3 regions of the Cellvibrio japonicus Ueda107 genome follow, and region 2 is predicted to be linked to each of the others. Evidence: predicted binding sites of a transcription regulator. Region 2 holds the regulator's gene; each other region holds the start of a gene.
What was found. The regulator FliA, encoded in region 2, starts transcription of late flagellar genes. The targets are predictions, from matches to a motif close to TAAAGTTATNNNNNNNNCGGCCGATANCC.
Positions count from the first base shown of each region.

Region 1: a site for FliA is predicted at 1,703-1,731, ahead of fliD (flagellar filament capping protein FliD). Genes of this name have one in related genera too.
Region 3: a site for FliA is predicted at 2,439-2,467, ahead of CJA_RS09425 (chemotaxis protein CheV). Genes of this name have one in related genera too.

Region 1 covers NC_010995.1:2,232,401-2,236,612, reverse strand. The annotation lists gene CJA_RS19855 (flagellin N-terminal helical domain-containing protein) at 1-1,550, shown strand, start outside; gene fliD (flagellar filament capping protein FliD) at 1,770-3,824, shown strand; tRNA gene CJA_RS09335 (tRNA-Asp) at 4,054-4,130, opposite strand; tRNA gene CJA_RS09330 (tRNA-Val) at 4,170-4,212, opposite strand, start outside.
Region 2 covers NC_010995.1:2,469,450-2,473,661, forward strand. The annotation lists gene CJA_RS10390 (chemotaxis protein CheA) at 1-340, opposite strand, end outside; gene CJA_RS10395 (protein phosphatase CheZ) at 417-1,220, opposite strand; gene cheY (chemotaxis response regulator CheY) at 1,256-1,639, opposite strand; gene CJA_RS10405 (RNA polymerase sigma factor FliA) at 1,858-2,601, opposite strand; gene CJA_RS10410 (MinD/ParA family protein) at 2,651-3,475, opposite strand; gene flhF (flagellar biosynthesis GTPase FlhF) at 3,663-4,212, opposite strand, start outside.
Region 3 covers NC_010995.1:2,254,681-2,258,892, reverse strand. The annotation lists gene CJA_RS09455 (16S rRNA (uracil(1498)-N(3))-methyltransferase) at 1-282, opposite strand, end outside; tRNA gene CJA_RS09450 (tRNA-Arg) at 331-407, opposite strand; gene CJA_RS09445 (flagella synthesis protein FlgN) at 530-1,006, opposite strand; gene flgM (flagellar biosynthesis anti-sigma factor FlgM) at 1,089-1,403, opposite strand; gene flgA (flagellar basal body P-ring formation chaperone FlgA) at 1,578-2,348, opposite strand; gene CJA_RS09425 (chemotaxis protein CheV) at 2,554-3,516, shown strand; gene CJA_RS09420 (CheR family methyltransferase) at 3,591-4,212, shown strand, end outside.

The DNA of each region.
Region 1 (4,212 bases), 240 kb from region 2:
AAATCCCTGCTATGGATGCGAAAACCCTGGGTATGGGTTTTGTCGGCGTCGATATGCTGGGGGGTGAAATGGATCTGGCAGGTCCTCCTGCCTTGGTATTGAATGAAAATGATGTACTGATCAACGGCCAGTCCATCGTCAAAGCCCTGGAAACCTTTGATGGTGCTTCGGATACCTGGGATGAATTGCTGGGTTATATCAACACCAACGTGCTGGGTGTCGCTGCATCTACCTACGCCCAGGCAACCGGTACGGGTGTTGGCACCGGTGTTCTGGAGAACGGCGATGTCTTTGAAGTGACAATCACCAAACTGGATGGCTCTACCAGCGTCATCCAGGTAACAAATACCCAGAATATGGATGAACTGGTAGAAAAAATTAATGCGGAAAGCGGTGGTTTGTTGAATGCCATGGTGACGGAAAGCGGCCGCTTGAGTATTGCCGCCCAGAATGTACAGTCACTGACAGTTGCAGATACCAGTAATGCCGGCGGTACAGTGGCAGGGGCGTATAATGGTCGCCTGGTGCTGGAGTCCAAACACGGTGATCCCATCACCATTACCCGTGGCTCAACCGGTACCCTGGCACAACTGGATCAATTGGGTTTCCGCGAAAATACCAATGCTGGCCAGGTTGAAGGTGTCGGTATCACGACACCTAACGTTGCCTGGAATGTGGGCGACTTAACGATCAATGGCGTAGTGATTTCCAATAAGGATACCAATAGCCTTGCCGGGAAAATCGCTGCAATAAATGCTGCCCAGGCTGATACAGGTGTTACTGCAGAAGCTTTCTCGGCAACAACCCTGGACTTTGGCAGTGTTGACCTTTCTACGATTACATCCGCGCTGTTGATGAACGGTGAACCGATCAATATTAACGGTGCCACCAGTATTGGCGATATTGTAAATGCATTTAATGCCAAAAAAGATGTTACCGGCATTAGTGCGACCCTGCTGGGAACCCGTGTGGTACTTGAGGGGAATGCCGCGGCGATTACCTTCGGTGTCGATGGTACCAACAATGGCTTGGCGAACTTGAACGCCGCTACTCTGCAAATCCAGTCAGGTACAGGTGCGGCAACCACTATTAGTGCTACGACAGAGACAGTGCCTGGTGGTATCAAACTGACCAGTGTCAACGGAGCTCCAATCAGCATCAGGCTGGGCGCTAACGCTGTACCGGCAACGATTGGTTTGCTTGAGTCAAATGTGACTGCTGAGGGAGCCTTTGGAACCGCTATTGCCTCTATCAGTATCGATACGGTAGCCGGTGCGCAAAAGGCAATCGGTGTGATTGATAAAGCCTTGGCGACCATCAATGATGCTCGCTCGCAGTTGGGTGCGATCAACAACCGATTGGACTTTACCATGTCCAACCTGGCTAATATCTCGGAAAAAACCTCTGCCTCTCGTTCGCGTATCGTGGATGCGGACTTTGCTGCGGAGACTGCAGCATTGAGCCGGGCCCAGGTGCTACAGCAAGCCGCTACTGCGATGCTGGCCCAGGCAAATGCCAGACCTGAACAGGTGTTGTCACTTTTGCGTTAATCGCCCGGTGATCAACAAAAAACCGCAGCTTGACTGCGGTTTTTTGTTCGAGGCCCTGGTTATATTAAAAATGTTTTCCGTGGCTTTTGGTTATAATTTAAGGCGTGTCACCGAATAGTAAGGACTTGTGAAAAAAAAGCGGCAAAATCGGCTAAAGTTTATGCGTGTGCAGCCGCTAAACAATGTGATAAGCGGTAAATCCATGCCTGGGAGGTATCCATGGTAACGACAACCAACAGTACGAATGCAGCGACAGGTTCCAGTATTATCAGTGCCCTGGGCACGGGTTCTGGTATCGATACCAATGCATTAACCAATCAACTGGTTGAAATCAACAAGGCCGCCCAGACCCAGCGTCTTACAACACGTAAAACCCTGCTTGAGACCCAGATTTCCGATTACGGCCTGTTGCGCAGCTCACTGGCCAAGCTGGAAAGTGCAGCAGCGGCATTGGGCAGCTCGGATACCTTTAATGCCAAGGCCGTCTCTCTACCCAGCACCTCCTTGCTCAGCATCACCAAACTGAATGCTTCCGCCAATGCGGGAGATTACCAACTGAAAGTCGAGCAGATTGCCCAGGCCCAATCGTTGAGTTCGGGGACGTTCGCTTCGATGAATGCGCCGATAGGCAAGGGCACCCTCACCATTCGATTGGGTGAGTGGAACGATGACCTTACCAGCTTTGGTGTTGACTCTACGAAAACCGGTGCAGAAATTGTTATTGATGACTCCAATAATTCATTGATGGGGTTGCGCGACGCTATTAACAAAGCCGGTATTGGTGTGAGCGCCAGTATTGTGAGTGATGGTGGCAGTTATAAATTGCTGTTAACGGCGAAATCTGGTGCCAAAAATGAAATTGAAATCTCTGTAGCAGAGGCCGACGGCTCTTCGGGTTTGTCCAGTTTTAGTTTTAATGAGTCCACCCAGAATCTCACTCAACAACAGGGCGGTTTGGACGCAAAAATTCGTGTAAATGGCCTGCTGGTTAGTCGAGAGTCCAACCAGGTTAAGGATGTTGTAGAAGGGCTGGAGTTCGATCTTTTCGCTGCATCTACCACAGAAACGATAACCATCAATATCACCGAGGATAAAACCGTCGCGGAAACTGCTATTCGCGATTTTGTCACAGCTTATAACACCTTTAAAACAGAAGTTGAAAAACTGGTAGGGTTTGATGCCGAGAAAAAAGACTACGGTAGTTTGCGTACTGACCCCTTGGCAAAAAATCTTGTGCAGGGTATCCGCAATATATTGTCATCGTCGGTTGCCGGTCTGAGCGGTGGTTTTACCAACCTTTCGTATCTGGGTATCCGCACAGAGCTGGATGGTTCATTAAAAATTATTGAAAACGAAGGCAATACGGGTTTTCGTGCAGCTATTGATAACAATTTTGATCTGGTGCGTGATTTATTTGTTCCCAAAACCAGTAGTTCAACTGCACAGATTGACATCACCAAATATACGGCTAATACCAAGCCCGGTACCTATGATGTTGTGATCAGCCAGCAGCCATCCAAAGGCAAGCTGACAGGTGATGAACTCCAATTAACTTTTCCTCTGGATACTACCGGAAAAGATTACAGCTTTAAGATGCGTGTCGATGGTATAGAAACCAATTTGATTAGCTTGCCAAGTGACAAGGTATACGCTTCCGGGGCTGAGTTAGCCATGGATCTGCAAAGTCTGATTAACCTTGATTCCAATGTGAAGGAAGCGCGTGCGTCCCTGGCGGTTAGCTATGATGCAGACACTGGGACATTACAATTCATTTCTGATGCTTATGGCTCATCCACCCGTATTGATATTACCGAAGCCAGTGACGACCTGGCGGATTTGGGGTTGAGTGTTGCTACCGGTGTATCAGGTAAAGATGTTGCAGGTACTGTCGGCGGTGTTGCCGCTTTTGGTTACGGCAACGTGCTCTTACCGGCACTGGGTAGTCCGGCAGAAGGTTTGACCATGACGATTGAGCCAGGAACTACTTCGGGTAGTGTCACTTTTTCGCGTGGTTTTTCGGGCACCATGAGCAATCTGATCAATGACTATCTGAAGTCATCTGGTGTTATCAAAGAGCGTGAGGACTCTATTAATAGAGATATCACCAGAGTTGGTAAAGATGAAGAGGCATTAGAGCGTCGTAGTGAAGCCTATAGGGCACGGCTGATGTCACAGTTCCAGGCGATGGAAGCTATTGTGCGCAGTTTGAATTCAACGGGAAGCTTCCTGGATGGCATTTTGGATCGTTTGCCATTCACAGCGAAGAGTAGCTAATTCGTGATGGTTAACCCATGATTTGATGGGATACTGAAAGGCAGATTGCTTAGGCAGTAAACAGAACGAAAAGTAAAGGGAGGCGGAAACGCCTCTTTTTTTATTGTTGCGCGTGAACTCAGTTTAGGATTTTTACCATGTCTGCATAACAAAAAAGCCGAGCTGCGTTCCCGGGTAGGGGGCTTGCTCGGCTTTTTGCAGGTCGTCAGATAAATCAACCTGAATAAAGTGGCGGACCGGACGGGGCTCGAACCCGCGACCTCCGGCGTGACAGGCCGGCATTCTAACCGACTGAACTACCGGTCCGCTGCGTTCAGATTTACGATTTACTTTGTGGGTGAATCGTGGTGGGCGGTACAAGACTCGAACTTGTGACCCATGCCTTGTA
Region 2 (4,212 bases):
GAGGCAATGCCTCACGTTGGGAAACCAGCTCAAACTGCTGGTTTACCATGTCCAGTGCCTGTAGCACCACATCCATTAATTCAGACGTGACTGTGCGCTTTCCGTTGCGCAATATATCGAACAAATTCTCGGTGACGTGACAGCATTCCACCATAGGAGTAAGTGACAGAAAACCTGCGCCGCCCTTAACCGTGTGGAACCCACGGAAGATGGCATTGAGCAGGTCTTTATCTTCAGGTCGCTGTTCAAGGTCTACCAGCTGCTGGTTAAGGCGTTCGAGAATTTCACCCGCCTCTACCAGAAAGTCCTGAAGAATATCTTCGTCGTCACCAAAACTCATTCATTGTTCCTCATAACCCTGATTTGTGTTGCTCCGCTTATGGCGAGGCTTATTGAAACCCGACCAGGGTGGGATATTAAAAGCCCAGGCTCGATAAGAGGTCATCTACCTCATCCTGCCCGGAAACTACATCGGCACGTTCTTTATTTATTTGAGGGCCTTCCGGCTCGGTTTTACGTTTTTGAACGATCAGGCGATCCTGCTCATCCTGTTCAACATCATTGACCAGGCCCGTAACCTCCTCCACCTGTCCCGCAATACGAACCAGGGTAACCAGGTCTTTTTCAACATCATTGATCAAACCAATGACTCGCTTAAGTACCTGGCCAGTGAGATCCTGAAACCCCTGCTCCAAAACGATATCTTGCAAATTCTTACTGAGCTGTCCGGTACCCGTGACCATTTGCCCAAGGAAACCGTCCATGCGCTCATAGAGCTGGCGGAATTCATCGGCGGTCATCTCGCGACGCTTTAAACGCGCCCACTCAGTACGCAAACTGGATGCTTCTTGCCCCAGGTTCATTGCAATGGGGGCGGCCTCATCAACCATATCCATGGTTTTTTCCGCCGCCTTTTGCGTTAATTCCATAACGTAATTCAAGCGATTGGTAGCGTCATGGATATCGGAGTTGGCAATTTTGGGAGGTTCTTTGCTCAGGTCGGCATCAACATTGAAATTGACAATAGCATCGTGCAAACCGCGGGTAAGGCGCCCGACAGATTGGAAGATATGCTGATCCCGGGTTTTGGTCAGCGCCTGGATCAGTATCGAGGCCGCCTCATAGTCACTATGGTGCAACTTGTCAGCGAGGAGCTTGGCGCATTCTTTCAGCTCCGAAATAAACTCGGTATGGGCAGATACATGAATGTCGGATGCCATTGCAGTGCCTTAATGTATTGTTGGTGTGCGACAGGCTAGCCTACGCGATCAAAAATCTTCTCGATTTTTTCTTTGAGCGCCTGTGCAGTAAACGGCTTGACCACATACCCATTAACGCCAGCCTGGGCTGCTTCAATGATTTGGTCGCGCTTGGCTTCTGCGGTGACCATCAACACTGGCAGGCTGCGCAATTTTTCATCTGCGCGCACTGCTTTAAGCAAATCAATACCTGTCATTCCCGGCATATTCCAGTCGGTTACCAAAAACTGGAAATCACCATTTTTCAGCATTGGCAGCGCTGTAACACCATCATCTGCTTCATGGGTATTGGAGAACCCCAAATCGCGCAGCAGATTTTTAATAATCCGTCGCATTGTCGAAAAGTCATCAACAATCAGGATTTTCATGTTCTTATCCAATGCAACCTCCACTCACCCTGGCGGGAAATTCGTTTATTCATAGTCTAGTCGGCGTTGACACTTAGGCCAGCCACGCTGGCGGAAAATATCAACTTTTGCTGCCAATCATAGCCCAAAACCTCTCGGCAGTAGCCCGGTTTGCCATCTTTACACCTGTTGAACCAGGCGACTGCACACTTTTCCATCAAACTGCATTGCCCCTGTGCAAACCGCATTGTTCAGGGATTGTGCCAAGCCGTCATTTTTTGCCGCAAACGCGCCGCTGCCTGGCTGTGAATCTGGCTGATGCGGGACTCACTCACACCTAATACCAAACCGATTTCCTTCAGGTTTAGCTCTTCATCGTAGTAAAGCGCCAGCACCAGGCGCTCACGTTCGGGCAACAAGGCGATAGCATCCGCCAGCGCACGTTTCAGGCCATCCCGCTGGATACTCTCTAATGGACTGGCAAAGACACTGCTGTGATCAGAGCCATCAATATTGCTGTCCTCTTCCCCGAAGGTTTCTTCGTAGCTAAACAGGCGACTGCCGGAGGAGTCCTGCAGCATTTGATAATACTCATCAAGGCCGACATCCAGTTCAGCCGCAATTTCTGTGTCACTGGCATCGCGCCCCGTGCGCGCCTCGACGGCGGCCATGGCCTGTGAAATACGCCGACCATTGCGATGTACGGAGCGAGGAGCCCAGTCACCACGGCGCATTTCATCGACAATAGCCCCGCGAATACGAATACCCGCATAGGTTTCAAAACTGGCCCCGCGCGAGGCATCATATTTTTGTGAGGCTTCGATCAGGCCGATCATGCCGGCCTGGATAAGGTCTTCCACCTGCACCGAGGCAGGCATACGCAGCATCATGTGGTAAGCAATGCGCTTTACCAAAGGCGCATAGTCTTCGACATTGATGGGATTATCGAGAAACTGCTTCTTATCGTACATGGTTAAACCGTTGACTGCGGCCATTACCCAGCACCTTCATAACTCGCACGCTTCAATTGACTCCGAGTACCGGCTAGCGCGCATTGGCAGCGAGCAGCAAGCGCTCGACGAAAAACTCCAGGCGACCGGTAGGAGAGCTTGGCAATGGCCAGCGATCCACCACCTGGGCAAGGTTGCGAATCGCTACCGCAGCCTTCGAGGCAGGGGCAAATTCCAGCAACGCTTTTTGTTTTTGCACGGCTTTACGTACGTTTTCATCAAAGGGAACCTGCCCAACGAATTGCAAGGTTACATCCAGAAAACGCTCACAGACACTATTGAGCTTATTGAACATATTCTGGCCTTCTGCCGCAGTGCGAGTCATGTTAGCGACCACGCGAAAACGCATCATGCCGTATTCTTTATTGAGCAACTTGATCAGGGCATAGGCATCGGTAATAGAAGATGGCTCATCACAAACCACAATAACGACTTCATTGGCGGCGCGTACAAAACTGATGACGGTATCGGAAATACCCGCTGCCGTATCTATCACCAATACATCAACTTGATCAGATAACTCATTGAAAGCATTAATTAATCCAGCATGCTCGGCAGCGCTGAGCTCCGCCATACGCTGGACACCAGAAGACGCGGGTACAATTTTGACACCGCCAGGCCCGGTTACCAGGACTTCGCTCAGGCTATGGGTGCCTGCCAGTACATCAGCCAGGGTATGAGTGGCCTTGATGCCCAGGAGCACATCGACATTGGCCAGCCCCAGATCAGCATCCAGCAACACTACGCGGCGGCGCATCTCTGCCAGGGCAATACTCAGATTGACAGAGATATTACTCTTGCCTACCCCGCCTTTTCCGCCGGAGACCGCGATCACTTGTACTGGCCGCATTTGACTCATCACTCTTGACCCATCAAGGTTTAAACATCATGCGAGAACCCTGCTCGCCGGGAGTTTTTTTACCGGGTATAAATGTGAACTGATTATAGTTAGAGATTAAAAAGCTGCCCGATTAATTTCTTATTTCCCAGAAAAATTAATCACTTATAACCAAACTCTAATCAACTTGTTCAATTTTTTAACACCCTTAAAGCACTGCCGAGGCGGGATTCGCCTTCAGTAGCGCTGCGGCCCGCGATACTAATTGATGGGCACGGGCTACTTCTATGTTTTTAGGGATATCTTGTCCATCGGTGGTATAGGCAACCGGTAACCGGCTCTGCATAACAACCCCTAACGCCTCGCCCATACTGGCAGTTTCATCCAATTTGGTCAGGATGCAGCCCTGTAAGCGCGCTGCGCCGTAGGCATGGATCGATGCTTTCAACATCTGTGCCTGACTATTGCAAGACATTACCAGATAGGTATTGACCTGCTTCAGCTCTGCCAGCGCATGCAGCTGCGCCTTGAGGTGGGGGTCACCATGGCGGAAACCGGCGGTATCAATAAGCACCAGAGAACAGTGGCGCAGGCTGCGCAGTACCATGTCCAGGGAGTTGGCCTCATCAACCACCTTGACCGGTACACGCAGGATACGCGCCAGGGAGCGAAGTTGGTCATGGGCAGCAATACGATAGGTATCCGTAGTGATCAAAGCCACTTTATCAGCGCCATGTTGCAATACATAACGCGCAGCC
Region 3 (4,212 bases), 210 kb from region 2:
CATTTTAGGGCGCGGTAGCCCCAGCATCAGTGTCAGGGGGAGCGCTGGTGGCGATACCAGCTCCAGGTTGTTTAGCTCAACCAGAATCTCCTGATCGGTTAGTTGCAGTATTTGTGCTTGTCCTATGGGGCCATTGAGGATGCCGGCCTTGAGGCTATCGCCCACCTTGGCGCCGTGGATACGGGTGATATGGGAGTAGCGACGGACATCCCGGATGCGCGCTCGCCAGAGGTTGCCATGACTGGACTCCAGGTCTTGTTCTGTGAGAAGCACCAGATTCATGGGAGTTGCACCGCGAGTGTTTTGCCGGCCAATCAGGCTATTGAGAGATGGTGCCCCGGAGACGATTTGAACGTCCGACCTGCCGCTTAGGAGGCGGCTGCTCTATCCAACTGAGCTACCGGAGCAGGAAAAAAAGAGACGGCATTGTAGGTAGTTTTGCGTGAGAATCCAAGGCGTTAGCGCAGATTGTGTTGCCCTGTTGGCAATGGGGCTGTCAACAGGGCATGGATTAGCAGCAGAAAGTGGATCAGGCTTTAGCGAGGGTATGGGAGTGGCTCTGCTGGGTTTGCTCGCCATTGGCCGTGTAGAGGCTCGGTGCGGGTGCCTTGCCGCGCAGCAGGTTGAGCAGGTGATCCAGTGTCTGGCGTGAGCGGGCAATAAGTTTTCCATTGATTTCATTGAGTGCTTTGCACTCGGCAACATCTTCCATTAATTGTTTCCAGCCGTCGCGCAGCGACAGGGTGAGGCTATTGCGCTGCAGAAACAGATCCCAGCCATCGGCATTTTCTGGCAGTCCCAATGTGCGCAGGAGTTGCTGGCGAATCTGGGCGTGTTGGTTGAGCTGGTCAACCAATACCGTTTTTTGTTCGAGGATTTGGCTCAGTTGATCGTGGTTGCGGCTGGGAAGTAAATCGCGCTCCTGCAGAAGCAGGGTTTTGAGCTGATGGACAGCGTCGGTATCCTGCGCCAGCATCTGGCGCAATTGGTTAGCATCAAGAGACATAGCAACCTCTGCGTTTTGTGTATGGGGTTTTATTCCACAGGCAATGACTGGGGGGCAGTACCTGAGGGTGCGTTAGCCCCTGTTAATTCAATAAATCTTCCTGGTTGAGCATGTTTTCGGCTATGCGTTCAGGATTGATTTCGAATCGGCCTTCGGCAATGGCGCGACGAATTTCTGCAACTCGCTCCAGGTTGGCATCGGGCAGGCTGTTGATTTTGGCCTGCAGGCGGCCAGCGCTTTGCGCCTCCTGGCTCAAGACAACCTGGTCGCCGATATCCGTGCGGGCAGCTGCCTTTTCCGGCGTGGTGGATTTGCCCTCAGTAGTCGGGGCAGAGACTTTGCCACGGGTTGTTTTGGAACCCAGGGCGCCTATGCTGTTGTTGGTATCAAAGTTCATGTGTTTCCCCAGTGTATTTCAGTTGCTATGTCTTGCTGTTGCGGCCAGGCCGTTCCAGGAAGCCTTGATATTGGCTTGTCCGAGACGGATTTTAGGGCGCTTACTTCTGCTATCGGCCGCTTTAGCAAATACTTTAGCAACTTATTTACAAAATCCTGTTGCGCGATTGGCCTGTTAACGTGCACTGACTTTTCCTGAAGCAACAACCGTGCCTGTTACTACGCGATCGGATTGGTTGTTTCTTACCCGTATCTTTTGTCCGAGGCGCCCATCCGCCAGGGCCGTGCCGCTGGCACTGACGTTAATACCGCCGACGGAAGACTCCAGGTCGACGGTTTCACCGCGATATATGACCTTGGGGGCATCCAGGGATGCGCTCAGAAACGGGCTTCCCAAACCGATGTTGCGTTTGACCTCCAGACCAATAATTTCTTTTGTTTCAAGAAGATAGCTTTGGCGCAGCAGGCTGATGTTGATAGTTTCCCATTGAATGTCACTTGCTGAGATTTGCTCGCCGCGAGCCAGGTCGCGCATGGCGACAGGAATAGAGCGGAATACAGAAACCTGCGCAGGGATATGTAAAGTCCAGCCACCTTGGGTCTGGCATTTCACCTGTACGCTGATATTTCCTCCAGTGCCCGAGCTGTCGCGCGGGGTAAATTCAACTGGATCGTTACAGCGGTTCAGGCGCAAGCGCCTATCCAGGTTGCCGACACTCACCTCCAGACTTCCTAAATGCTGGTAATAGGATGTCAAAAAATTGGCTGTATCCTGTTTGAGTTCTGCCAATGGGTAGAAGTGATGATTTACCACTGAGGCCTGGGTTTTATCGGGGCTAGAGCATAAAAACACCAAACTGATGAAGAGTGCGGCAAATAGCTGCCGCTGCCGGCCAATACTGGCCTTGGCGGCAAAGAAAGTTTTATAAAAACTAGGAAGTTCCATATTTTGTCCTATTCTCTCTAGGTAAGAATTGGCGTCACTGAACTTCTCCGGTGGTATATCAGAGAGCTGTCGCCAGCAGCGGTATATCGCTAAAGATTGACGCTTTAAGGCCGCTAAGCGGTGATAGTGGTAAAAAAGCAAAGACTATGCCGGTATCCCGGTTTCTGGTTGGGGCCTCTTCCCACCCTATCAATGAGGTAGCTACATGGCTGGCGTAATGGATAGTGTCAATCAGCGCACCCAGCTGGTTGGTCAAAATCGTCTCGAGCTGCTCCTGTTCCGTTTGGGGGGACAGCAGCTTTATGGCATTAACGTCTTCAAGGTCAAAGAAGTCCTGCAATGTCCGCAATTGAATGCTATTCCCGGTCGTAGTTCCGTTGTGCGCGGTGTAGCGCACATTCGCGGTGGAACCTTGCCAATCATGGATATGAATCTGGCGATTGGTAAGCGGGCGCTACCAGATATAGAAAGTTGTTTTGTCATCATCACTGAATACAACCGTACCGCCCAGGGGTTTCTGGTTCGTTCGGTCGAGCGAATTGTGAATATGAACTGGGGAGATATACACCCGCCACCCAAGGGGGCAGGTAAGGAGCACTACCTTACCGCTGTGACCCAGGTCGATGGCCAGTTAGTAGAAATTATTGATGTTGAGAAAATCCTGGCTGAAGTATCGCCAATCCGCGAAGAGGTCAGTGCAGGCGTCATCCAGGATGGCATTGCCGAGCGCGCGGTACAGCGGCATGTCCTTATCGTTGATGACTCAACCATTGCGCGCAAGCAGATCCAGCGTGTCGTTGAGGGTATGGGGATTCGCACAACCCTGAAAAAGGATGGTGCCGAAGCGCTGGCGTACCTTAAAAGCTTGTTGAAGGAAGGTAAGGACCCCTACGGTGAATTGATTATGATCATCTGCGATATTGAAATGCCGGAGATGGATGGTTATACCTTTACTGCCGAAGTGCGCAATAATCCTGAGCTTAAAAACCTGCATATTATTTTGCACACCTCCCTGAGTGGGGTGTTTAATGAGGCGATGGTGCGCAAGGTTGGCGCGGATGATTTCCTTGCCAAGTTCCACCCGGATGAGCTGGCCCGTCGTGTCAATGATCGTGTATTGGCAATGACCGGTGAGAGCCTCTTGCCTGCGGTTCAACCAGGCGCCTGATCAACCTGTATAGGTCGCGATACCGGGAGCGGATGCTCCCGGTGTTCAGGTGGTAATCCTGATTTTGGATTTTTATGATTAACAAATCCCCCCCCTTTGGTCAGCCTAACCCTCGCGATCGTATTGATCCGGGAGAGTTTGACCAGTTTCGCCAGTTTCTTGAGGACGCTTGCGGTATATCGCTGGGCGACAACAAGCAATACCTGGTGACTAACCGTATTCGTCGCATCCTGGAGGAAAACAATCTGCATTCGTTTGGCGAGCTGGTTAAAGTGCTTAAACAGGGCTTTAACCGTAAGTTGCGTGAGCAAGTCATTGATTGCATGACAACCAACGAAACCTTCTGGTTTCGCGACATCTACCCCTATGAATACCTGCGTAACACTCTTTTGCCGCAATTGATGGTTCCCAACAACCGCATGTTTGGCCCAATCCGTATCTGGTCTGCCGCCTGCTCCTCGGGACAAGAGCCTTATTCCATCAGTATGATGGTGGAGGAATACAAGCGATTGCAGATGGGTAATTTGTCCCGTCCGGTGCAGGTGATTGCTACGGATTTATCCTCTACCGTGTTAGAGCAGGCGCGCAAGGGGGAATATGACCGCCTTTCTGTGATTCGCGGTCTGACAGAGGACCGCCTGGATCGCTATTTTGACAAGTTGTCTGATAATACCTGGCGTGTTAAGTCTGCCATCA